3 regions of the Nonomuraea sp. B208 genome follow, and region 3 is predicted to be linked to each of the others. Evidence: riboswitches for the same ligand, from Rfam matches in the RefSeq annotation. Region 3 holds a riboswitch; each other region holds the start of a gene.
The links. Region 3 has a riboswitch for cyclic di-AMP ahead of AC27IY_RS18505 (C40 family peptidase). Riboswitches for the same ligand answer to the same signal wherever they lie in the genome.
Positions count from the first base shown of each region.

Region 1: another riboswitch for cyclic di-AMP. It lies ahead of AC27IY_RS25440 (C40 family peptidase); the one in region 3 lies ahead of AC27IY_RS18505 (C40 family peptidase).
Region 2: another riboswitch for cyclic di-AMP. It lies ahead of AC27IY_RS46935 (C40 family peptidase); the one in region 3 lies ahead of AC27IY_RS18505 (C40 family peptidase).

Region 1 covers NZ_BAAJOU010000023.1:329,324-337,164, forward strand. Annotated here, with positions in the region: gene AC27IY_RS25420 (response regulator) at 1-115, shown strand, start outside; gene AC27IY_RS25425 (phosphotransferase family protein) at 134-1,195, opposite strand; gene AC27IY_RS25430 (NYN domain-containing protein) at 1,340-2,662, shown strand; gene AC27IY_RS25435 (C40 family peptidase) at 2,803-3,729, shown strand; cyclic di-AMP (ydaO/yuaA leader) riboswitch at 4,048-4,213, shown strand; gene AC27IY_RS25440 (C40 family peptidase) at 4,287-4,823, shown strand; gene AC27IY_RS25445 (RNA-guided endonuclease InsQ/TnpB family protein) at 5,114-6,346, shown strand; gene AC27IY_RS25450 (hypothetical protein) at 6,606-7,274, shown strand; gene AC27IY_RS25455 (M48 family metallopeptidase) at 7,304-7,841, shown strand, end outside.
Region 2 covers NZ_BAAJOU010000033.1:331,802-339,642, reverse strand. Annotated here, with positions in the region: gene AC27IY_RS46945 (branched-chain amino acid aminotransferase) at 1-1,048, opposite strand, end outside; gene AC27IY_RS46940 (3-isopropylmalate dehydrogenase) at 1,272-2,318, opposite strand; cyclic di-AMP (ydaO/yuaA leader) riboswitch at 2,431-2,572, shown strand; gene AC27IY_RS46935 (C40 family peptidase) at 2,597-3,196, shown strand; gene serA (phosphoglycerate dehydrogenase) at 3,611-5,200, opposite strand; gene AC27IY_RS46925 (hypothetical protein) at 5,443-6,297, shown strand; gene AC27IY_RS46920 (MFS transporter) at 6,486-7,835, shown strand.
Region 3 covers NZ_BAAJOU010000021.1:331,895-339,735, reverse strand. Annotated here, with positions in the region: gene AC27IY_RS18520 (RDD family protein) at 1-313, opposite strand, end outside; gene AC27IY_RS18515 (RDD family protein) at 440-1,837, opposite strand; gene AC27IY_RS18510 (amino-acid N-acetyltransferase) at 1,923-2,492, opposite strand; cyclic di-AMP (ydaO/yuaA leader) riboswitch at 2,769-2,919, shown strand; gene AC27IY_RS18505 (C40 family peptidase) at 2,925-3,968, shown strand; gene AC27IY_RS18500 (LuxR C-terminal-related transcriptional regulator) at 4,007-4,219, opposite strand; gene AC27IY_RS18495 (cytochrome P450) at 4,689-5,711, shown strand; gene lysX (bifunctional lysylphosphatidylglycerol synthetase/lysine--tRNA ligase LysX) at 5,705-7,186, opposite strand; gene AC27IY_RS18485 (hypothetical protein) at 7,333-7,812, shown strand.

The DNA of each region.
Region 1 (7,841 bases), on a different contig from region 3:
CGAGCTGTACATGAGCGTGCCCACGGTCAAGGCGCACGTCTCGCGCATCCTCACCAAGCTGGCACTCAACAACCGGGTCCAGGTGGCGCTGCTGGTCTACGACGCGGCGGCCTGACCCGGCCGGCGGGCCGGGTCAGGTGGTGAGGAGTTGTTCGATCGTCGCCCGGTGCAGGACGAGGTCGTCGGGGTCGTCCGGATCGGGCTGCTCGCCGAAGTGGACCCTGCGCTGCCAGATCCTGGCCATGATGATGCCGTGGCGCAGGGCCGCGTACATCTCGTAGAAACCCATGTCGCGCGGCTCGTGGCCGGTCAGTTCGCGGTAGGTGCGGCAGACGTCCTCGGTGCGCATGAAGGCCGGCATGCCGGGCAGGCCCATGGCGACGGTGAGGTCCTGGAAGAAGCGGTGCAGGAAGATCATCCAGGAGAGGTCCAGCTCGCGCGGCCCCACCGCGGCCATCTCCCAGTCGAGCACCGCGACCGGCACGAAGTCCCTGAACATCAGGTTGCCGATGCGGGCGTCGCCCCAGAGCAGCACGTCCGGGCCGGGCTGTTCCGGCCAGTGCGCCTCCAGCCAGGCGAAGGCCCGTTCCAGCAGCGGGATGGGACGTCTGCCGTGCGCCCACCGGTAGTAGGCGTACTGGGCGTCCACGTGCGCGCGCAGGCCCGATGGTCCGAAAAGGGCCAGCTCGTCCGGGGTGAACGGGGTCCGGTGCAGCGCGGCCACGACGCCCACGCTGGCCTCCTGCAGCCGGCGCTGGTCCTCGGGGGCGGCCTCGCACAGCCAGCCGCCGAACGTGTACGGCAGCACGTCCGGCGGCACCAGCCCCTCGGCCCGCTCCATGACGAAGAACGGGGAGCCGAGCGGCGCGGGGTCCGGCTCGAACCAGAGCGTCCTGGGCGCTGGAATCCCAGCTTTTTCCCTGGCCAAACGCATGATCTCGAACTGCGACCGCAGATCGTAGTCGGGAAAGACCGGAACCGCTTCCCCCGCAGGTGCCAGCCGTGCCACGCAGCGGGTACGCCGCCCCTCCCAGGTCGCGGTGAAGAACAGGGTCTCGCTCGACATGCCGTTGTCGGTGGGGCGCTCCAGCTCCGACACGGAGGCGTCCTTGCCGACCTTGCCGCGCAGCCACGCGGTCACCTGCTCACGGAGTTCGTGGAGGTCACGGGTGGAAGTACGCATCTGCTCCGTCACGGTCGGCCTCCCGGGTGCACACCTGCCGTTCACCTGTCGTACACCCCCGACCAAGCGCTCGTCCATACACAGGCGGCCGTTACGGTCAGGTACGCGGCAGCCGTACCCTTGTCTGAAAGGGCATGTCACGAAGGGACAAGTGGGATGAGTTCAGCGGGTGAAGGCTTGTCTCGCCCGCTCCCCGAGCAGGTACGGCTCAACGTCGTGGACCTGGCGGCCACCGTTCTCGGGACACTGCCCGCTGTCTCCATCCCGCCGCCGCTGCGCGGGATCGCCAAGTTCGAGGCGCGCAAGAGGGCCAAACTGGGCAGCGCGCCCATCGCCGCGCAGCTGGAGAACGACAAGAAGTTCCGCGAGCTGGTCGCCGAGTCGGTGGCCGCGGGCTGGCCCGAGCTGGTCGCCTCGCTGGCCGACGGCCAGATCCCGCCCGCGGCCGACCCCGTGCTGGTGGCCGCGGCCGCCTACCTCACCCGGCCCCCCGGCTGGGAGGAGATGATCGAGCTCGCCCGGAGCGATCTCCAGCAGTCCGCCGCGGCGGCCGAGGGCTCCGAGCGCGAGGAGGTGGTCTCCCGGCTGCGCGAGCAGCTCGCCGCGCAGAAGAGCGCCGCCAAGGAGGAGTCCGACCGGCTGCGCGAGCAGCTCAAGGCCGCCCGCGCCGAGAACTCCGACCTGCGGCGCAAGCTCCACGACGCCCGCGAGCGGGCCAAGGCCGCGCTCGCCAGGACCGAGGAGATGGAGCGCGTGGCCGAGGAGGCCCGCACCGCCGCCGTGGCCGCGGGCAGCGCGGGCGAGTCCGAGCTGCGGCGGCTGCGCGAGCGGCTGGCCGACGTCGAGAAGCAGCTCGAAGCCTCGCGCCGGGCCGCCCGCGAGGGCCGCAGCCTGGAGGACGCCCGCATCCGGGTGCTGCTCGACGCCCTGCAGGACGCCTCGGCCGGGCTGCGCAGGGAGCTCGGCCTGCCGGCCACCATCAGCCGGCCCGCCGACTCGGTCGCGGCCCACCCCGGCGAGCGGCCGGGCGTGCGCGGCGTGCCCGCGCGAGCGCTGGCCGACGACGACCCGCAGCTGCTCGACCAGCTCCTCGCGATCCCGCAGATCCACCTCATCATCGACGGCTACAACGTCACCAAGACCGGCTACGGCACGCTCACCCTGGCCGACCAGCGCAACCGGCTCATGACCAACCTCGGCGGGCTGGCCGCGCAGACCAGGGTCGAGGTGACCGTCGTCTTCGACGGGGCCGAGCTCAACGCCCCCGTGCAGGTCGTCGCGCCGCGCGGGGTGCGGGTGCTCTTCAGCGACCCCGGGGAGATCGCCGACGACCTCATCCGGCAGCTCGTCCGGGTCGAGCCGCCGGGGCGGGCCATCGCCGTCGTGTCCTCCGACCGCGAGGTGGCCGAATCGGTGCGGCGGATGGGAGCCAGACCGGTTCCGTCTGCTCTGCTGTTGCGCCGGCTTGGTCGCGCCTAGATTACGAATTTAAGGTTTTACCCATTGAGGTGAGACCTCACCCGCCACTTCTGTACTATTCGCCCCAGATGTTTACCCTGGGAGGCGACGCAGTGAGGTTTGGCCGGGTACCGGTGGCCGCGGGGATCGCGTTCGGACTGGTGCTTACTCCCACCGGGGCCGCGATCGCCGATCCCAAACCCACGCTCGCTCAGGCCAAGGCCAAGCTGGAGAAGCTCAACGACAAGGCGGACAAGGTCGTCGACCGCTACAACACGGCCACGGAGCGGTACAAGAAGGCGAAGTCCAGCTACACGGACCTCGACAACAGCTACAAGCGCAAGCTGGCCACCGTCGCCGACCTGCGCGCCCAGGTGATCAGCATGGCCGTCGACAGCTACCAGCTCGGCGGCGACGTCACGTCCCTGCCGGGCTTCCTCGGCGCCGACAACCCCGACGACTTCCTCGCCCGCCTCGCGCTGACCGGCCAGATCTCCAAGGAACGGGCCGAGAAGCTGAGCGCCTTCGACCGGGAGAACCGCGGGCTCAAGACCGAGCGGGACAAGGCGGAGAAGGCCCTGGAGGCGGCCGACAAGGAGCGCGACGGGGTCCAGAAGGAACGCGCGGAGATCCTCAAGCTGATCGCCCAGCAGAAGAAGCTGCTGGAGAAGCTGAACGCCTACAACCCAGGCAACCCCAACAGCACCGGCATGAAGTACACCGGCTCCGCGTCGGGCAACGCGGCCTCGGTGCTGCGCTTCGCCTACGCGCAGATCGGCAAGCCGTACGTGTTCGGCGGGACGGGCCCGGGCGGCTACGACTGCTCCGGCCTGACGCAGGCGGCCTGGCGGGCCGCGGGGGTCTCGCTGCCGCGTACGACGTGGCAGCAGTGGGCCTGGGGGGCGAACCGCCGGGTGAGCCTGGACGCGCTGCAGCCCGGGGACCTCATCTTCAGCGAAGGACTGGGGCACGTCAGTATCTACGCGGGCAACGGGCAGATCGTTCACGCGCCGCAGACAGGCGACGTCGTGAAGGTCGTCAAGCTGTCGGCCTACGGGCGGCGGCTCGTGGGCGCCATCCGTCCCTGAGGCCGTCCGTACGTCCTCCCGCGCCGGCGACGCGGTGCCCTGTTATCGCAGTGAAAACTGTGACGAAAGTGACAAATCGCCCCTTACTGGACCCTGTCCTGAGAAGTGTGAGTATGGTCACATTCCGGTAACGGAGCCCGGTCGCCGAGCAGGAGTTTCGATCCTGACTCGACCCCTTGTCTGATCTTGACAAGCCGTCGTCCGCTTTGCCGATTCGTGACGTGTCGGCGTAGCTTCTGGCGTCGCGGTGACACGCCATGTCGCCCGCAGAATCCGCCGGTCGCCTCCCGTACATCCCCATGAGAAAAACCTCGACGGGGCGGCGACCTGCCGAATCCGTGCAGCCAGGAGGCACGGAGCCGGGGAACCACCGATCCCCCTCCCTAGGGGATCAGGGGTGAATCGGCGCTGTTCGCACGCGCCGTAGGGCTACTTCCAGGCCCGAATCCGTCAGCTAACCCGGTAGGCGTTCGTGGAAGTCTCAAGGAGAAATCCTGTCTACCTCCCCGCATAACCCCCGTCTGTCCCGTCTTGCCCTGAGTGGCGCGGCGCTCACCATGACCGTGACGGCCGGAGGTGTGGTCCTCCACGCCCCGGCGGCTCAGGCGGCGACCACGAGCGACGCGGCCACGACCTCCACGACCTCGGTGCAGACCAGCACGAAGTCGTCGAAGTCCGCCAAGGCCGTCAAGACCGCCAGGTCGGCCAAGGCGCGCAAGGTCGCTCGGCAGCAGGCGAAGGCTCACCGGGCCGTCGCCGTGGCCAAGAACCAGATCGGGGACCCGTACCGCTACGGCGGCACCGGCCCCGGCTCGTTCGACTGCTCCGGACTCGTCCAGTACGCCTGGAAGAAGGCCGGAATCAGGCTCCCGCGCGTGGCGAGCAGCCAGTTCGCCCGCACCCGGACGAAGGTCTCCTGGAAAAAGCTCAAGCCAGGCGACCTGATGTTCTTCAACGGGCTCGGCCACGTAGGCATGTACGTCGGCAAGGGCAAGATGATCCACTCGCCCAGGACCGGCGAACGGGTACGTATCGACAAGCTGAGCGGATGGCGTAAATCGTCGTTCGTCGGCGCGGTCCGTCCCGGTATGTGACCACAGCCCCGCCCCGATCCCCGTACGGGATCGGGCGGGGCTGTCGCCTTTTCCCACCCCGGGCACCCGTCCGGCCCGGCTACCGGAACCGTCGGCTTCACCTCCGGCCTTCGGCCCGGAGGTGAAGCCGACCAGCTCGCTCTCTTGCAGCCGGGGCCAGGCGCTTGCCGGTGGCCACCGGATGCCGGATCTTCGTCACGAAGAACAGATGCGGGTGCAGCACGAAGACGGAATGCCCGCCGGACCTGATATCGCTGCACTCGCCCATGACCCAACCGTAGGATTACCCAGTGCAGCTGCGGTACTCCTTTCGGATCGACCCGACCCCCGGCCAGCGCCTTGCGCTCGCGCGGGCGTTCGGGTGCGCCCGGGTGGTGTTCAACGACGCGGTCGCGCTGCGCAATCACGTCCACCAGCAGGGCTTGCCGTTCGTCACCGACGCGGAACTGTCCCGCCTGGTGATCACCCAGGCGAAACGGACACCGCAGCGCTCCTGGTTTGGCGAGGTGTCTGCGGTGGTGCTTCAGCAGGCGCTGTCCGACGCCTGTGCGGCGTTCCGGAACTTCTTCGCCTCCAGGTCCGGAACGCGCAAGGGGCCCGCGCTGGGGCCGCCGCGTTTCCGGTCGCGCAAGGACAACCGGCAGGCGATCCGCTTCACCCGCAACGCGCGTTTCGCTATCACCCCGGCCGGCAAGCTGCGGCTGCCGAAGATCGGTGATGTGGCGGTGTGCTGGTCACGCAGCCTGCCGTCCGAGCCCTCTTCTGTCACCGTGGTCAGGGATGCCGCCGGGAGGCATTTCGCTTCTTTCGTGGTCGAGGCCGCCCAGACTCCTTTGCCCGCGATCGAAGCCGAGACCGGGATCGACCTGGGCCTGACGCATTTCGCGGTGCTGTCGGGCGGACGGAAGATCGACAGCCCGCGGTTCCTGCGCCGAGCGGAGAAGAACCTCAAGCGGGCGCAAATTGCCCTGTCACGCAAGGAGAAAGGCAGCAAGAACCGGGCCAAGGCCCGGGTGAAGATCGCCCGCCGGCATGCCGAGGTCGCCGACGCGCGCCGCGAGTTCCACCACCAGTTGTCCACGAAGCTGATCCGCGAAAACCAAGCGATCTATGTGGAGGATCTGGCGGTCAAGGGACTGGCACGCACCAGGCTGGCCAAGAGCGTGCACGATGCGGGCTGGGCATCGTTCATCGGTATGGTGGAGTACAAGGCGAAGCTGTACGGCCGGACGTTCGTGAAGGTCGGCAGGTTCTTCCCCTCCTCCAAGCTCTGTTCGGCCTGCAGAGCGTTGGCCGGGCAGATGCCGCTGGCCGTACGGAAGTGGACCTGCCCTTGCGGGGTTACCCACGACCGGGATGTCAATGCCGAGATCAACATCCGTGCCGAAGGACGTCGGATCGTCGCCGCTGGACGGAAACCCGTGCCTGAGATGGGCGGGAAGCGGAGACGGAAAACGCCTGCGGAGACCGGTGAGACCCTCTCGCCCGCCCATCCGGGGCGAGCGAGGGGGCACGGTCGATGAAACAGGAAGCCACAGAAGTGCCGCGTGACACCAGGCGGCACAGGCTGAATCCTCGGCGATCACGCCGGGGAGCGCGTCAACATCGAGCATCGTGTCCGACCAGGTGAGCCGACGCCGACGAGCCGCCCCGGCGGCTCTCCTCCTGGCGCCGCTCCTCGTCGCTCTCGCCCTCGTCCCGATCGCGGACGCTCCCGCGCCGCTCGCGGGCGCGCGTGCCCTGTGGCCAGGGGAGTCCGTCACCGTCCGTGGGACACGGTCCGTGATCATCGCCCCGGCCACGTCCGCCTCGTCCGTGTCGCTGGCCGAGCTGGCGCGGCTGGCCGACACGGCCGCGCTCCGCGTCGGAACGGTCCTCGGCGAGCCCGTACGCCCGCTCGTCGTCGTCCCCGCCTCCGCCGCCGAGGCGGCCCGCCTGGCCGGGACCGGCCCGATCGAGGGCCTCGCCGCGCTCGCCGACGGCGACCGGGTGCTCGTCGTCCCCGAGGTCTTCGCCCGCCTCAACCCCACCGGCAGGGACGTCGTCCTGGCGCACGAGCTCACCCACGTCGCCGCCGGCACCGACCGCCTCCCCATCTGGCTGTACGAGGGTTTCGCCGACTACGTCGGCTACCGCGACTCGGGACTGCCCGTACGGACGGCCGCCGCCGAACTGGCGGACGAGGTGCGCGCGGGACGCCTGCCCGCCGCACTGCCCGGCCCCGCCGCCTTCGCCGCCGACGGGAACGACCCGGCGCGGCTCGCGCGGGCGTACCAGGAGGCCTGGCTGGCGTGTCGCTTCCTCGCCGACCGCTTCGGCGAGGGGACTCTGGTACGCCTCTACCGTGAGGCCCGGGTGGACGGCGCCGACCGGGCACTCGCCGGGCTCGGGCTCTCCACGGCCACGCTGACGGCCCGCTGGCGCGCGTACGTGCGCGAACAGCTCGCGTGAGAGCGTGAGAGCGTAGGAGGGGGAGGCAGATGAGCGAACGCCGGCCGCCGGACGGCGCCAAGCCCGCGGGCGACGGCGGCGATCGGGCCATGAGCGGCGCGCCAGCCTATGAAGGCGGCGATCGGGCCGTGAGCGGCGCGCCCGCCTATGAAGGCGGCGATCGGGCCGTGAGCGGCGCGCCCGCCTACGACGGCCAGGAGGAGGGCGGCGAGGTCCGCCTGCGCCGCCAGGCCGCGCTCGCGCTGGCCGTCCTCGCCGCCCTCGTCCTGGGCGTGGCCGCCCTCACCACCCCCTGGCAGGCGCTGCTGACCGCAGGGGAGCCGCCCGGCCCGGCCCGCGACTTCACCGCCGCCCAGCTCGCCCGCTCCCAGGCGTTCGACGCCGCGACGAGCCTGCCGAGCTACCTCTCCCTGGCCCTGACGGTCCTCGTCGCGGGCCTCCTGGTCGCCACCCCGCTCGGCGCGCGGGCGACCGGGTGGCTGCGCGGCCCGTGGTGGCTGCGGACGATCCTGGGCGTGGCGGTGATCGCCGCGGCCACGCTGGCGCTCCGCTGGCCCCTCGGCATGT
Region 2 (7,841 bases), on a different contig from region 3:
GGATGCCGACCAGCTCCTCGCGCACCCGCATGGTCACCGGGCCGGGCGTGCCGTCGGCGACCGTCCAGGCCCGGTCTGCGCCCTTGACCGAGCCGACCGGGGTCACCACGGCGGCCGTGCCGCAGGCGAAGACCTCGGTCAGCTCGCCCGACTCGCACGCCGACTGCCACTCGTCGACCGAGATGAGCCGCTCCTCGGTCTCCAGGCCGAGGTCGCCGGCCAGCTCCAGGATCGACTCGCGGGTGATGCCGGGGAGCAGGGTGCCGGTCAGCGCGGGCGTGACGAGCTTGTTGCCGAAGACGAAGAACAGGTTCATCCCGCCCATCTCCTCGACGTACTCGTGGGACTGGGCGTCCAGCCACACGACCTGGTCGCAGCCGTTCTCGACGGCCTGGCGCTGGGCGACGAAGGCGGCGGCGTAGTTGCCGCCGCACTTGGCGAAGCCGGTGCCGCCGGGGGCGGCCCGGGTGTACTCGGTGGACAGCCACACCGAGACGGGCTTGACGCCGCCGCTGAAGTACGACGCCGCCGGCGAGGCGATGACCATGTACGAGTAGGTCCTGGACGGGTAGTTGACCCCGAGCCCCGCCTGCGTGGCGATCATGAAGGGCCGCAGGTAGAGGCTGTGCCCCTCGGTGGTCGGCACCCACTCCTCGTCGGTGCGGACGAGGAGTTCGAGCGACTCGACGAACGTCTCCTCGGGCAGCTCGGGCATGGCCATGCGGGCGGCCGAGCGGTTGAAGCGGGCGGCGTTGGCGTACGGGCGGAACATCACGATGGAGCCGTTGGCCTGCCGGTACGCCTTCAGGCCCTCGAACAGCTCCTGCGCGTAGTGGAAGACCGCGGTGGCCGGGTCGAGCGAGAGCGGCCCGTACGGCGCCAGCCGGGCGTCGTGCCAGCCGCGACCCTCGGTGTAGTCGATGATGATCATGTGGTCGGTGAAGGACTGCCCGAATCCGGGGTTCGTCAGTACCTGCTCCCGCTCGGCCGCGGTGCGAGCGTGGTCGGATAGCTGCACGTCGAAGCTGAGCTTCTGAGCGATGGTCATGACGATGGTCCTTCTCTCTGCGATTTCGCGAAAATCTACCGAATCCTGAGGGTCCGTGGACCCGCTACAGCGCGGCAGTGCTGCCCGAAGGCAGCTAGTACTTCCTATTGTCTCGCCATATGGGATGACAAGCTGCCGTTGGGCGATTCGGCCACTTCGGACAGCAAAAAGCGCCTGGCGATCCGGGTGCGGACCGCCAGGCGCGTGGGGAGGCTAGGCGGCCCTAGCCGGATACTCGCGCGGTGATGTCGTCGCCGATCTGCGAGGTGGTGCGGCCGGTCCAGCCGGTCAGCCGCTCGACGATGTCGTCGGCGACCGCCTGCTCGACCTTGGCCGCCTCGGCGCTCAGGCCGAGGTGGTCGAGGAGCATGGCGACCGACAGGATGGTGGCGGTCGGGTCGGCCTTGCCCTGGCCCGCGATGTCGGGGGCGCTGCCGTGCACCGGCTCGAACATGCTGGGCGCCGTGCGCTCGGGGTTGATGTTGCCGCTCGCGGCCAGGCCGATGCCGCCCGCGATGGCCGCGCCGAGGTCGGTGATGATGTCGCCGAACAGGTTGTCGGTGACGACGACGTCGAAGCGCCCCGGCTGCGTCACGAAGAACATCGACGCCGCGTCGATGTGGCAGTAGTCGGTGGTGACCTCGGGGTATTCCTCGGCCACCCGGTTGACCGTGCGCTGCCACAGGTCGCCGGCGAAGGTGAGGACGTTGGTCTTGTGGACCAGCGTCAGCTTCTTGCGCGGGCGGCTCTGGGCCTTGTCGAAGGCGTAGCGGACGACGCGCTCGACGCCGTGGGCGGTGTTGAGCGACTCCTGGGTGGCGATCTCGTGCGGCGTGCCGCGCCGCATGGCGCCGCCGGTGCCCGCGTAGAGGCCCTCGGTGCCCTCGCGGACCACGATCATGTCGATGTCCTCGGCCGTGGTGTCGGCCAGCGGGGTCTCGACGCCGGGGAAGAGTTTGACCGGGCGCAGGTTGACGTAGTGGTCGAACTCGAAGCGCAGCCGCAGCAGCAGGTCGCGCTCCAGGATGCCCGGCGGCACGCTGGGGTCGCCCACCGCGCCGAGCAGGATCGCGTCGTAGCCGCGCAGCTCCTGCAGCACCGAGTCGGGCAGCGTCTCGCCGGTGCGGTGGTATCGCGCCGCGCCCAGGTCGTAGTGCGTGGGCTCGATCTTCGTGCCGACGGCTTCGAGGACCTTGAGCCCTTCGGTGACGACCTCGGTGCCGATGCCATCGCCGGGGATGACGGCCAAGCGGATGTTACGCGACTCCATGCCGGTACCTTACCGGCTCGTCTCGCCTGACGAACACCCGGTCTCATTTCTCGGACTGTTCACGAGAAGTCCGATTTGTGAACATTTGCGATCTTTTGACCGATTCGTTAGCGTCCGTGCCCTGCCTAATCCACGCGGCGGTTCGCGTGGAGCCGGGGACCCACTCTCCCCCAGGGGCGAATCGGCATGCGCCGTAGGGCTGCTTCCAAGCCCGAGCCCGTCAGCTAACCCGGTCGGCCGTATGGAAGGACAGTCCCCTGTCTCGCATCGCCATTCTCGTGGCGGCGGGCGCGACCGGCCTCGCCGTGCTCGCCTCCCCCGCCCAGGCCTCCACCCCCGACGAGAACAACCCCGACCGCGCGCCCAAGGCCGAAACCCTCGACCAGCGCGCACTCACCACCACGCTCACCGGTCCGGAACTCAAGAAGATCCGGGACCGGCAGAGCAGGCCCGCCTGGAAGATCGCGCTGAACTTCGCCCTGAAAAAACAGGGCATCCCGTACCTATGGGGCGGGACCGGCAGGGGCGGGTACGACTGCTCGGGCCTCATGCTCCGGGCGTACCAGAAGGCGGGGATCCAGCTGCCCCGCGTCGCCGCCGACCAGTACGCGGCATTCGACAAGAAGGTCTCCTGGAACCACCTCAAGCCCGGCGACCTGGTCTTCTTCAGCAACCTCGGCCACGTCGGGATGATCTCCCGGCCCGGCTACATGGTGCACGCGCCCCGCACCGGCGACGTCATCAAGGAGGAAAAGCTGTCGAGCTGGCGCAGGAGCGTCTTCGTCGGCGGCGTCCGGCCCGACCGCAAGGGCGTACGGGAGTGGGCGGAGCGGCAGGAGGAGCCGGCACCGCCCATGCCCGTCGCGTCGGTGCTCTGACCGACGTCCCTGATGGGTGAGCCGGGGCCCTACCGGCCGGACTCCTGCGGGGCGCCGCCGTTGTCGCGGCGGTCCAGCGCGGTCTGCAGGGCCTCGGCGGCCTCGTCCTTGTGGTCTTCCGCACGGTTCCAGGCGTACATCTCGTACATGATCGTCAACTCGTTTCGCGAGGAGGCGTTACTGACGGGAGGGACTTACCGGCCGACGCGACGCCGTTCACCGCGGCGAGTCGCCGACCTGCCCTAACAGGCCTCGCCGCGGCAGGTAATGAGTACGAGCACCTGGCGCATGTGCTTCCACGTTAACCGAGGAATCTCGTTGGATGTCCTAGCATCCCGCATGCTGAGACAGCTGAGACGACGAAAAGGCCGCCGCCCGATCCGGGCGGCGGCCTTTCGCGCGAGGCGGGGAGTGTCAGTCCTCCAGGTCCACAGAACGGCCGCTCTCTGCGCCGATCTCGGCCACGATCTGGTCGACGATGTCGGCCGGGATCGCCGAGTCGACGGTCAGCGCGATGAGCGCCTTGCCGCCCTTGACGTCGCGGGCCACCTGCATGGAGGCGATGTTGACGCCGTGCTCGCCGAGCAGGCGGCCGACCACGCCGACGATGCCGGGACGGTCGGCGTAGGTGAAGAACGCGAGGTGCGCCGTCGGCTCGATCTCCATCTCGTAGCCGTTGACCTCGACGATCTTGGTGATCTGGCGGGGACCGGACAGCGTGCCCGACACCGAGACCTGGCGGCCGTCGGCCAGCACGCCGCGTACGGTCACCACGTTGCGCCAGTCGGGGCTCTCGGAGCTGGTGATCAGCTCGACGGCGACGCCGCGGTCCTTGGCCAGCAGCGGCGCGTTGACGTAGGTGACCTGCTCCTCGATGACGTCGGCGAAGACGCCCTTGAGCGCGGCCAGCTCGATGACCCGCACGTCCTGGGAGGCGATCTCGCCGCGCACCTCGACGTCGAGCTTGGTGGCGACCTCGCCGGCCAGCGCGGTGAACACCCGGCCCAGCTTCTCGGCCAGCGGCAGGCCCGGCTTGACGTCCTCGGCGACGGCGCCGCCCTGGACGTTGACCGCGTCCGGCACGAACTCGCCCGCGAGCGCCAGCTTCACGCTCCGCGCGACCTGGGTGCCGGCCTTCTCCTGGGCCTCGTGGGTGGAGGCGCCGAGGTGCGGCGTGACGACGACCTGGTCGAGCTCGAACAGCGGGCTGTCGGTGCAGGGCTCCTTGGCGAAGACGTCGAGGCCGGCGCCGGCGACGCGGCCCTCCTTGATCGCGGAGTAGAGCGCGGCCTCGTCCACGATGCCGCCGCGGGCGACGTTGACGATGCGCACGCTCGGCTTGACCTTGTGCAGCGCCTCGTCGCCGATGAGCCCGAGGGTCTCCTTGGTCTTCGGCAGGTGCACGGTGATGAAGTCGGCCTGCTTGAACACCTCGTCGAGGCTCACCAGCTTGACGCCGAGCTGCGCGGCGCGGGCCGGCGGCAGGTAGGGGTCGTAGGCGATGATCTCGACGCCGAACGGCGCCAGCCGCTGCGCCACGAGCTGGCCGATCTTGCCGAAGCCGAGGATGCCGACGACCTTCTCGTCCAGCTCGACGCCGGTGTACTTGGACCGCTTCCACTCCCCGTTCTTCAGCGCGGCGTGCGCCTGGGCGGTGTTGCGCGCGCTGGCCAGGATGAGGGCGACGGTCTGCTCGGCGGCGCTGGTGATGTTGGAGGTCGGCGCGTTGACGACCATGACACCGGCCTTGGTGGCCGCCTCGACGTCGACGTTGTCGAGCCCGACGCCCGCGCGGGCGACCACGCGCAGCTTGGGCGCCGCGGCGATGGCCTCGGCGTCGACCTGCGTCGCGGAGCGCACGATGAGGGCGTCCACGTCGGCGAGGGCGGGCAGGAGCTGGGAACGGTCGGCGCCGTCGGTGTGGCGGACCTCGAAATCGGCGCCGAGAACGGCGAGGCCGGCCTCGGACAGCTCCTCAGCGACCAGTACGACGGGCTTGTTCACAGGTGAATCCTTAGGGGCTTCCGGCGAGTCATGAGGGGGACACGTCCATGGATCCCCCGGCGGTCCTACCGAGTCTAACCGGCGCTTGTGAACGCATTCACGAGAGACCCACCATGTGAGACGGACGGGCGGCTACCCGGTAGAGGACAAAGTCACCCACTCCGGGGCCATCTTCGTCTTGATCGGGAGATTTATTCGCCATTAGCCTGATAAGCCGTGGCCGACTACCTATGGTTCGTCATATGAGCATCGGGAATCCTGCGCTTGCCGACGTTCTCGCCCAGCATGGCACGCCCCACCGGCTGCTGGGCGCCCTCGCCGACGGTGGCGTCCTGGTGGCAGTGCGCCCTGACCGTTCGGTCGTCCTCGGGACGACCCAGGCCGGCGACCGCGTGTTGCTCGGCTACACCAGCGCGACCACCTACGCCCGGCACCGTGGCAGCCATTCCCTGTCGGCGTGCGACGCCGACACCATCCTGGACATCCAGCGCGTCACGGGCGTGCGGGAGATCGTGATCGACGCGGCCGGACCAGCCGCCGCGGCCGTGCCCATCGACGATCTCCAGCGCTTCCTCACCACGACGCGGACCGGGCCCACGCCCGTCCTGTCCGGGGCGGCCCCCGCCGCCTACGCGACGGGCGCGATGGCCACCGTGTCGCGGGGTGCCGCGCTGGCCCAGGTCGCCCCGCCGGCTCCGCAGGCGCCGTCGTTCCCGTGGGTGCCCGCGCCGAGGCCGCACCTGTCGGGCCCGATGCAGCAGGTGGACCCCGGCTACCGCAGGTGCACCCATCCCATCCTGCCCGCGCTGCGGCAGGCGATCGCGCAGCTGCTCATGGACTTCCCGCTCGTGCACCACGTGTGGATCTCCGAGGCGAGCACCGCCTCCGGGGCCACCGGGATCATGCTGCACGTCAAGGTCCACATGTCGGCCGCCGAGGACGTCGTACGCGACCTGCACCGCCTGGTGCGGGCCCGGCTGCCGCAGTTCGCGGCCAGCGGCGCGCCCATCCTCATGGCCCGGGTGGCCGACGCGCGCAGCGAGCGCCGGATGATCGAGATCGGCGCGCACGTGGTGTGCGCCGACGTGCGCGACTGACCTGTGCGCGGCGACGTGCGCGACTGACCTGTGCGCGGCGACGCGCACGACTGACCTGTGCGCGCCGACGCGCACGACTGACCTGTGCGCGCCGACGCGCACGACTGACCTGCGGCGGCGGGATTCTCCTGCCGCCGCCGGCCGAATGGGTCTCCCCAAACAAGCCGTTGCTCGGCTCTAATGTGGGGATGATCACACCGGTCGCGGCCACGGTTCCCCGGGGCGTGCGCCTCGGCTACGGGGTCGGCTCCTTCTGCACGGCCACGGTCAACGCCGTGCCGGGGCTGCTGCTGCTCTACTACATGACCAACTTCCTGGCCGTGCCCGCGTGGCTGGCCGGCGTGGTGGTCACCGCGCCCAAGGTCTGGGACCTGGTCATCAACCCGCTGGTCGGGCGGTGGTCCGACCGGACCGTCTCGCGCTGGGGCCCGCGCCGGCCGTGGCTGCTCGCCGGGGCCTGCACGCTGCCGGTCGCGTTCTTCCTGGTCTTCGCGGGGCCGCCGCTGACGGGGGTGCCCGCCGCCGCCTACGTCGCGGTGTGCTTCCTCGCCACGGCGACGGCGTACGCGCTGTTCGAGGTGCCGTACAAGGCCATGCCCGGCGAGATGACGCACGACTACCACGAGCGCACCTCGCTGCTGCAGTGGCGCATGGTCTTCATCGGCGTGGCCACCGCGATCAGCGGCGTGCTCGCCCCCGCCATCGCCACCGGCGAGGGCGAGCACGGGACGCTGGGCAGCTACCGGACGATGGCGCTCACCATCGCGGTCATCCTGCTGCTCGCCATGCTCGGCTCCTTCTTCGGCACCGCCCGCGCCCCCATGACCGGCGCGCCGGAGGCCGACCGGGGCGACTGGCGCGAACAGCTCGCCGCGATCAAGGGCAATCGGCCGTTCCTCTGGCTGACCGTGCTGGCCTGCACGCAGATGCTGGCGGTGAGCATGATGCTGGCCGCCGCGCCGTACTTCGCCACGTACACGATCGGCGATCCGAAGGCCACGCAGACGCTCTTCGCCGCGCTCGTGGGCCCGATCCTGCTGACCATGCCGCTGTGGGTGCGCCTCGCCAGGCGCTTCGACAAGCGGGGGGCGATGGTGCTGGCGGCCTCGCTGTTCGCCGCGGGGACGGCGGCGGCCATGGCCACGCCGCTGTTCGGGGCGTTGTGGGCGCACGTGACGATCCTGTTCGTCGGCGTCGGGTACGCCGGGCTGCAGCTGCTGCAGTTCTCCATGCTGGCCGACGTCATCGCCGTGGACGCCGCCGAGACCGGCAAGCGGCGCGCGGGCGTGCTCACCGGGCTCTGGACGGCCATCGAGAGCGGCGTCAGCTCGTTCGGCGCGCTGATCTTCGGTGTCGTCCTGTCGATCGGCGGCTTCGTCGAGTCCCAGCCGGACACGCCCGTTCAGCAGCCGGACAGCGCCGTGACGGCCGTGCTGATCGGGCAGACCGCCATCCCCGCGCTGATCATCTTCGCGTCGGTGCTGGTGACGCTGAAGTACCGGCTCACGCCTCCCGTCGCGCCGCCCGCGGACGCGTGAACCCGA
Region 3 (7,841 bases):
GCGCCGCCCTGGACGCCGGCGCCTCGGGGGACAGGCGAATCCGCATGATCGCCTTGCCGAACGTCCGGCCCCCGCGGGAATGGGCCCACCAGTCGTAGCCGGTATAACCGGCTCCGACGGCCAGGGAGGCGCCCACACCGGGCAGCCTGCCGTCGAACAGCTCCAACAACCCGACAGTCCGGAAGACGCCCCAGAGCGCGATGAACAGAATGTAATAGAAGACCCCGAAGACGAGCCCCTCAATCAGCCGGGCGCCGAGGCGTTCCCACCATTCCGCCGGCAGCGTGTCCGCTCGCGGCGCGGTCCCGGTCATAACCTCCACCTCGCGTCGTCGGCGGCCCCGAATGGGGAGTGCGGGTGTCCCCATTCTGGTACGGCCCGGCGGGCAAAACATAGGGGCCGGCGGTAAGCCGGCCCCCAGGTTCGCGTCCCGCGCGGACTACTTGATCTTCACGACCACCGTACGCGCGACCTTGTCGGCGAACGTCTGCTGCAACGGCTTGTCCCAGAGCTGGGATGCGCCGTTGACTCCCACGCCCGCGTAGGCGAGCACCCAGCCGAGCAGCGGGATGGCGTTGAACACCCACCAGCCCCACGTGACGCCGGCCCGCTTGAGCGCGGCGTCGTTCGGCAGGCCCTTGGGGGGCATGGGCTGGCCGACGAGGACGACCTTGATGCCCATCACCATCTTGCCGACGGTCTGGCCGCTCATCTTCAGCAGGAAGAAGTCGTAAGCCACCCAGAGGGCCGCCGCGACGAGCGCCGCCAGGATGCTGGCGAGGAACGACGTGCCGATGCCGCTGCTGGTGCCGTCGAGCGAGCTGTAGCTCGCCACGAAGAAGATGCCGAGGATCAGGCCCACGACGAAGTTGATGACGAACAGGATGACGCCGTCGATCAACCTGGCCACCAGGCGCTGCCACCACTCGGCGAGCGGGGCGGGCGCGCCGGGCGGCTGGACGCCGACCGGCTGGCCGTAGCCGGGCTGGCCATAGCCCTGCTGCTGGCCGTAGCCCTGCTGTCCGTAGCCTTGCTGCTGGCCGTAGCCCTGCTGACCGTACTGCTGGTCGCCGTACTGCTGGCCGTAGCCCGGCTGGGACTGGCCCTGCTGGCCGTATCCCGGCTGGGACTGGCCCTGCTGGCCGTAGCCCTGCTGACCGTAGTCAGGCTGGGACTGCGGCTGCTGACCGTATTGGGGCTGCTGGCCGTAGCCCTGCTGCTGGCCGTAGTCGGGCTGCGACTGCGGCTGCTGGCCGTAGCCCTGGCCGTAGTCGGGCTGCGACTGCGGCTGCTGGCCGTACTGCGGTTGCTGGCCGTAGCCCGGCTGGGTGCCGTACTGGCCCGAGGAGGGCTGCTGGCCGTAGCCCGGCTGCGACTGCGGCTGCTGGCCGTACTGGGGCTGCTGGCCGTAGCCCGGCTGGGACTGGCCCTGCTGGCCGTAGCCCTGCTGACCGTAGTCAGGCTGGGACTGCGGCTGCTGGCCGTAGCCCTGCTGCTGGCCGTAGCCCTGCTGCTGGCCGTACTGCGGTTGCTGGCCGTAGCCCTGCTGCTGGCCGCCGTACTGGGGCTGCTGGCCGTAGCCCTGCTGCTGGCCGTACTGCGGTTGCTGGCCGTAGCCCGGCTGCTGGCCGTACTGGGGCTGCTGGCCGTAGCCGGGCTGCTGCTGGTTGTAGGGGGACTGGCCGAAGGCGTCGTCCGTGCGGTAGCCGACCACGGTGGCGTCGGGGTCGGGCTCGCCGGGGTGACGGCCCTGGTGCTGCTGGCCGTAGGGGGGATTGCCAGGCGCGGAGTTCTCGCCGGATTCGTCTTGCGGATACGGCGGCTGTCCGGTGCTCACCGTGTCACCTCGCTTCGCGTGCGCATGTGGCACGTGTCAGGGCACATGCCTGTGCTGCCCAACGTATCGACATAGGTATCAACAATCACCTTTCCAATTGGTCAAGGTCCGCGTCACCCGATGTCAGATGGAGCAGCATGCGGGTGTTGCCCAGGGTGTTCGGCTTGACGTGCTCCAGGTCGAGGAACTCGGCCACACCCTCGTCGTACGAGGCCAGAAGTTCGGCGTAGACCTCCGGTGAGACCGGTGTCCCCTGGATGGGCCGGAACCCGTGCCTGGCGAAGAATTCGATCTCGAAAGTGAGACAGAATACGCGCCGCAGACCCAGATCCTTGGCCTGCTGTATGAGAGCCTCCACGATCCGGTGGCCGATGCCCATGCCCCGGCACTCCGGATCGACGGCGACCGTGCGGACCTCGGCGAGATCCTCCCACAGGACGTGCAGGGCGCCGCAGCCGGCGACCCGCCCGCCGAGATCGGCCACCCAGAACTCCTGTACGTCCTCGTACAGCGTCACCGTGGTCTTCTCCAGGAGCCGAGGACCCGCGCCCGCGTAGGTGTCGACCAGGCGCCTGATGCCGCGGACGTCGGGCGTGCGGGCACGCCGGACCACCACCGCGGTCTCGGGCGCTGTCAGCTCGGCCACCTGCTCCATGGCTCTCCAGAGTACAGATGTCATTACGGCTCGGACCTAACTCCCTCAACCGCCCCGTACCCGGGGTCCGGTACGACTGTCCAGGCGCAGGTCCGACGTTCGCCGACGTCAGGCAAAACCAAGGGCAAAAAGGACATAAAGTCTCTCCTGTACGCTTGATCACGAGATCACCTTGTGACCCTTCGGTTGTGAAACCTCAACAGATCAAGCAGTTCTGGTTGAGCAGGAACCGGGAGTGCATTAGTGTCCAGCGACGACGTTCCCCGCGTGTCGCGCGCGGGAGACACGCCCAATTCCCGCAAGGGAAGCCGGGGACCCGCCGATGGCGCCCGCCGCACGCCATCACTGGGGTGAATCCGAAACGTTCGGTAGGGCTCCTCCGGCCCGAACCCGTCAGCTAACCCGGTAGGCGTCGAGGAAGGGAGTCGGTTGGTGAAGCGCACGCGCACGCGTGGGGACGAGAGGACGGCGGGCGGGAGCGCCCCCCGTCGGGAGCGGTTCCGGCGGCCGTTCCGCCTCGGAGCGGCGGCCCTGATGGCCGGCGCGTTACTGGCGGCCCCCATCGCCCCAGCGTCCGCGGAGCCCAAGCCCTCCCTCAAGGAGCTGTCGGAGCGGGTCGAGAAGCTGCACGTCGAGATCGAGACGCTCACGGAGCAGTACAACGGCCAGCGGGAGAAGTACAAAACCGCCAAGAAGGCCGCCGACTCCGCCCAGCAGACCTTGGCCGACAGCCAGGCCGACCTCGCCGCCAAGCGCGCGAAGGCCGTCATGCTCGCCCAGAACGCCTACATCACCGGCGGGCTCAACCGCTCGCTCACGTTCATGCAGTCCGACGATCCCGAGAAGTTCCTCGACCGGGCCGCGACCACCCACGCGCTGGAGACGCAGCAGAGCGAAGAGGTCAACCAGCTGCTCAAGGCCATGGACGCGGCCACCCGCGCCGAGGCCGGCGCCAAGACCCGCATGGAGGAGCTGCGCGGGATCGTGGCCGACCTCGACGCCAAGCGCGACAAGATCACCGCCCTCGTGGCCAAGACGGAGAGCAGCCTCTTCCGCCGCGCCCTCGGCGAGGCCGGGCAGCCCGGCACCCGCGCCGTACGCGTCAACCTGCCGATCCCCGGCACCGGCAAGGCCGCCGCGGCCGCCAGGTGGGCGCTCACGCAGCAGCTCAAGCCGTACGTGTGGGGCGCGGGAGGCCCCAGCTCCTACGACTGCTCCGGCCTGGTCATGGCCGCCTTCAGGCGCGTCGGCATCTCGCTGCCGCACTACACCGGCGACCAGTGGACCGCGGGTCGGCACATCTCCCGTGAGGAGATGCGCCCCGGCGACCTGGTCTTCTTCTACAGCGACCTGCACCACGTCGGCATCTACATCGGCGGGGGCATGATGGTGCACGCCCCGCGCACCGGCGACGTCGTACGGGTGGCCGCGCTCGGCAACCGGCCCTTCGCGGGCGCGGTGCGCATCGCAGACTGAGCCGGCATGACCCGGTGACCCTTGCTCCAAGCGTCCCTTCAGATGAGATGGCGGCGTGCCGCCCAGGCCACGGCCTCGATGGCCGTGGCCACACCGATGCGGTCGCAGATGCCGCGCAGTCTTCGGCGCACCGTGCGTCCGCTGATGTCCAGACGTCTCCCCACTCGATCCACAGTGACGCCCTTGGCCAGCTCGCCGAGTAAAGCCAGATCCGCGTGGCTCAGCTCAACGCCTTCAGTGAGCACTTCCATCGGGAGCCCTCCCCCCCAACAGCAGAATTTGGACCTCACAACGGGCCAAAGCCGCTCGTCTCGCAGAAGGTAAACGCATCTCTGAAAGGTCGTCAAGCGTGATAAATCCCGCCCTTGACGAGCGCTATTGACATGATCGCGTATATGTGACCTACTCGCCATATGCCGACCGGATGCTGGACGCGCGATGACCGATCTCGTTGATCAGTCCGGAGGCTCATCACCCTCCCCTTCGGGTTCGGCGGACCTTCTGGGTTTTGATCCCGCGGACCCCGGCTTTCTGGTTGATCCCTATGCGCGCTACCACGCGCTGCGCGAACGCGGGCCGATCTTCCGTACGCCGGCCGGGCTGTTCGTCCTGACCGATCACGAATTGTGCGGCGCCATGCTCCGCGATCCGCGTTTCGGTCACGGCCCCAGTCCCATCAACCGCGTCAATCCAGGTCAGCCTGTCGAGTCATTTCTGCGGATGGATCCGCCCGATCACACCCGGTTACGCGGTCTGGTCAGCAGGGCGTTCACGCCCCGCATGGTCGAACGGCTGCGCCCGCGCGTCGAGGCCGTCACCGCCGGGCTGATCGCGGCGCTGCCCGAGGAGGGCGACCTGGTTTCCGGCTTCGCGTACCCGCTGCCGGTCAGGGTGATCTGCGAGATGCTGGGGGTGCCGCCGGAAGATCACGAGCGCTTCCAGGGCTGGAGCGAGACGGCCGCCCGCAGCCTTGACCCGATGCTTACAGCGGAGCTGATATCGGAGAGCGGGCGGTCAGGAAGAGAGTTCCGCGACTACTTCCGCGACCTCCTGGAGCTCCGGCGCCGGCAGCCGGGCGACGACCTGCTGAGCGCACTCACCCGGGTCGAGGAGCTGACCGAGGGCGAGCTGCTGGCCACCTGCGTGCTGCTGCTCGTGGCCGGGCACGAGACGACCGTCAACCTCATCGCCAACGGGGTGCTCGCCCTGGTCCGGCACGGCCTGCTCGCGTACGCCGCCGAGCGGCCGCGGCAGGTCGTCGAGGAGGTGCTGCGCTACGACCCGCCGGTCCAGCTCACCGGACGGGTGGCGCTGCGCGACGCGGAGCTCGGCGGGACGCCGGTGCCCGCGGGGACGGCCGTGGTCGCGCTGATCGGCGCGGCCAATCGCGACCCCGCGGTCTTCCCCGACCCCGACCACCTCGACCCCACCCGATCCGACCCCGGCCGACCCGACCCCGGCCGACCCGACCTCAGCCGCTCCGACCCCGGCCGATCCGACCTCAGCCGCTCCGACGCCACCCGCTCGGATGGCGCTCGTGAGCCGGGGCGGCATCTCGCCTTCGGGCTCGGCATCCACTTCTGTCTCGGGGCGACGCTGGCCAGGATGGAGGGCGAGATCGCGCTCTCCGCCCTGGCCGTCGCGGCGCCACGGATGGAGCTGCTCGATCCCGCGCCGCCGTACAAGCCGAACCTGGTGCTGCGGGGGCTCGCGCGGCTCCCCGTGCGGCTCAATCGTCAGTGAGTGGGCTTCACCAGCGGGAACAGGATCGTCTCGCGGATGTTCTTGCCGGTGAACGCCATGATCATCCGGTCGATGCCCGCGCCCATGCCGCCCGTGGGCGGCATGCCGTACTCGAGGGCCGCCAGGAAGTCCTCGTCGAGCTGCATCGCCTCGGGGTCGCCGCCGGCGGCGAGCAGTGACTGCTCCACCAGCCGGTGCCGCTGGTCGATCGGGTCGTTGAGCTCGGAGTAGCCGGTGCCCAGCTCGGTGCCGAAGCCGATGAGGTCCCACTTCTCGGTGAGCAGCGGGTTGTCGCGGTGGAGGCGGGCCAGCGGCGAGGTCTCCAGCGGATAGTCCATGACGAACGTCGGCTGCACCAGCGTGTGCTCCACCAGCGCCTCGAACAGCTCCTGCACGAGCTTGCCCGAGCCCCACTTCGGGTCCCAGTGGACCTCGCGCCGGTCGGCGATCTTGCGGAGCTCCTCCAGCGTGGTGGAGGTGGTGATCTCCTCGCCGACGGCCTCGGAGACCAGGCCGTAGAGCGTCGCCCGGGGCCACTCGGCCATGCCGAGGTCGATCTCGACGCCGTCGTGCACGACGACCGTGGTGTCCAGGGCGGCCACGACGGCCTTTTGGTACATCCGCTGCGTCAGGTCGGCGATGTCGTGATAGTCGAGGTAGGTGCCGTACGCCTCGAGCATGGTGAACTCGGGGTTGTGCGTCGAGTCGGCGCCCTCGTTGCGGAAGTTGCGGTTGATCTCGAAGACCTTCTCGACGCCGCCGACCACGAGCCGCTTGAGATAGAGCTCGATCGCGATGCGCAGATAGAGCTCCATGTCGTAGGCGTTGATGTGGGTGCGGAAGGGCCGGGCCGCCGCGCCGCCGTGGATCGGCTGCAACATCGGCGTCTCGACCTCGAGGTAGCCCTCCTCGTGCCAGAACTCGCGCACCGCGCGCACGGTGGCGCTGCGGACGCGGGCCATCTTCCTGGCCTCGTCGTTGACGATGAGGTCGACGTAGCGCTGGCGTACGCGGGCCTCGGGGTCGGTGAGGCCGACGTGCTTCTCCGGCAGCGGACGCAGGCACTTGGCGGTGATCTGCCAGTCGTCGGCGAGCACGGACAGCTCGCCGCGCCGCGAGGTGATGACCTCGCCGGTGATGCCGACGTGGTCGCCGAGGTCGACGTCGCGCTTCCAGCGGGCCAGCGACTCCTCGCCCACCCGGTCGAGGGAGATCATGACCTGCAGGTCGGCCTCGCCGTCGCGGAGGGTGGCGAAGCAGAGCTTCCCGCCGACGCGGCTGAGCATGACGCGACCGGCCACCGACACGCTCTCGCCCGTGGCGGTGTCGGGCTCAAGGCCCTGGTATTTCTCCCTGACCTCGGCGTTGGTCGCCGTACGGGGGAAATTCACCGGGTAAGGATCGACGCCCTCACTGCGAAGGCGGTCGAGCTTCTCCCTCCGGATCCGCATCTGCTCGGGAAGTTCTTCGCTCACAGCACTAAAGCGTAGGGGATATGGCGAACTGCAAGGGCTCGTCGGCCCGTTGCAGGGTGCCTGCAAGAGGGCTCTTTTATCAATGACTCACGAGCTCAGGGGGAGGCCGGCAGGGAGCCGGCCCAGGGGAGCTCCAGGAGAGAGAAATGTTCAAGAAGCTCGCGATCGGCACCCTCGCCGCCGCCGCCACCACCGCAGTCGCCCTGTCGATGCCCGCCGCCGCCTTCGCCTCCGCGCCCCACGCCGACGACTACTCCTCGCACTGGGGCCCGGTCTACGCCAAGCACTTCCAGGCCAAGGCCGAGGGCAGCGTCACCGTCAGCTGGGACGACGACGGCGAGTCGAACGAGGTCCACGTGCGCGGCAAGCTCTGGGACCGCGACAACCGCAGCTACGACGAGGGCGGCAAGTGCGCGTACGTGCGCTTCCAGGCCGAGGACTTCGACGGCGACTGGTCGCCGGTCTTCTGGCGGAAGTACTGCGGCTACCCCAGCTTCCAGCGCTTCCACTTCGAGGAGAACGACGTCCAGACCCTGCGCGTGCAGGTCTGCCAGATCGGCCTGAACAGCAAGTTCCCCACCAAGTGCGGCCGCTGGGACTACATCTACACCAACGAGAACGAGTAGTGACGCCTGAGCTCGCATCCGAGCACCCT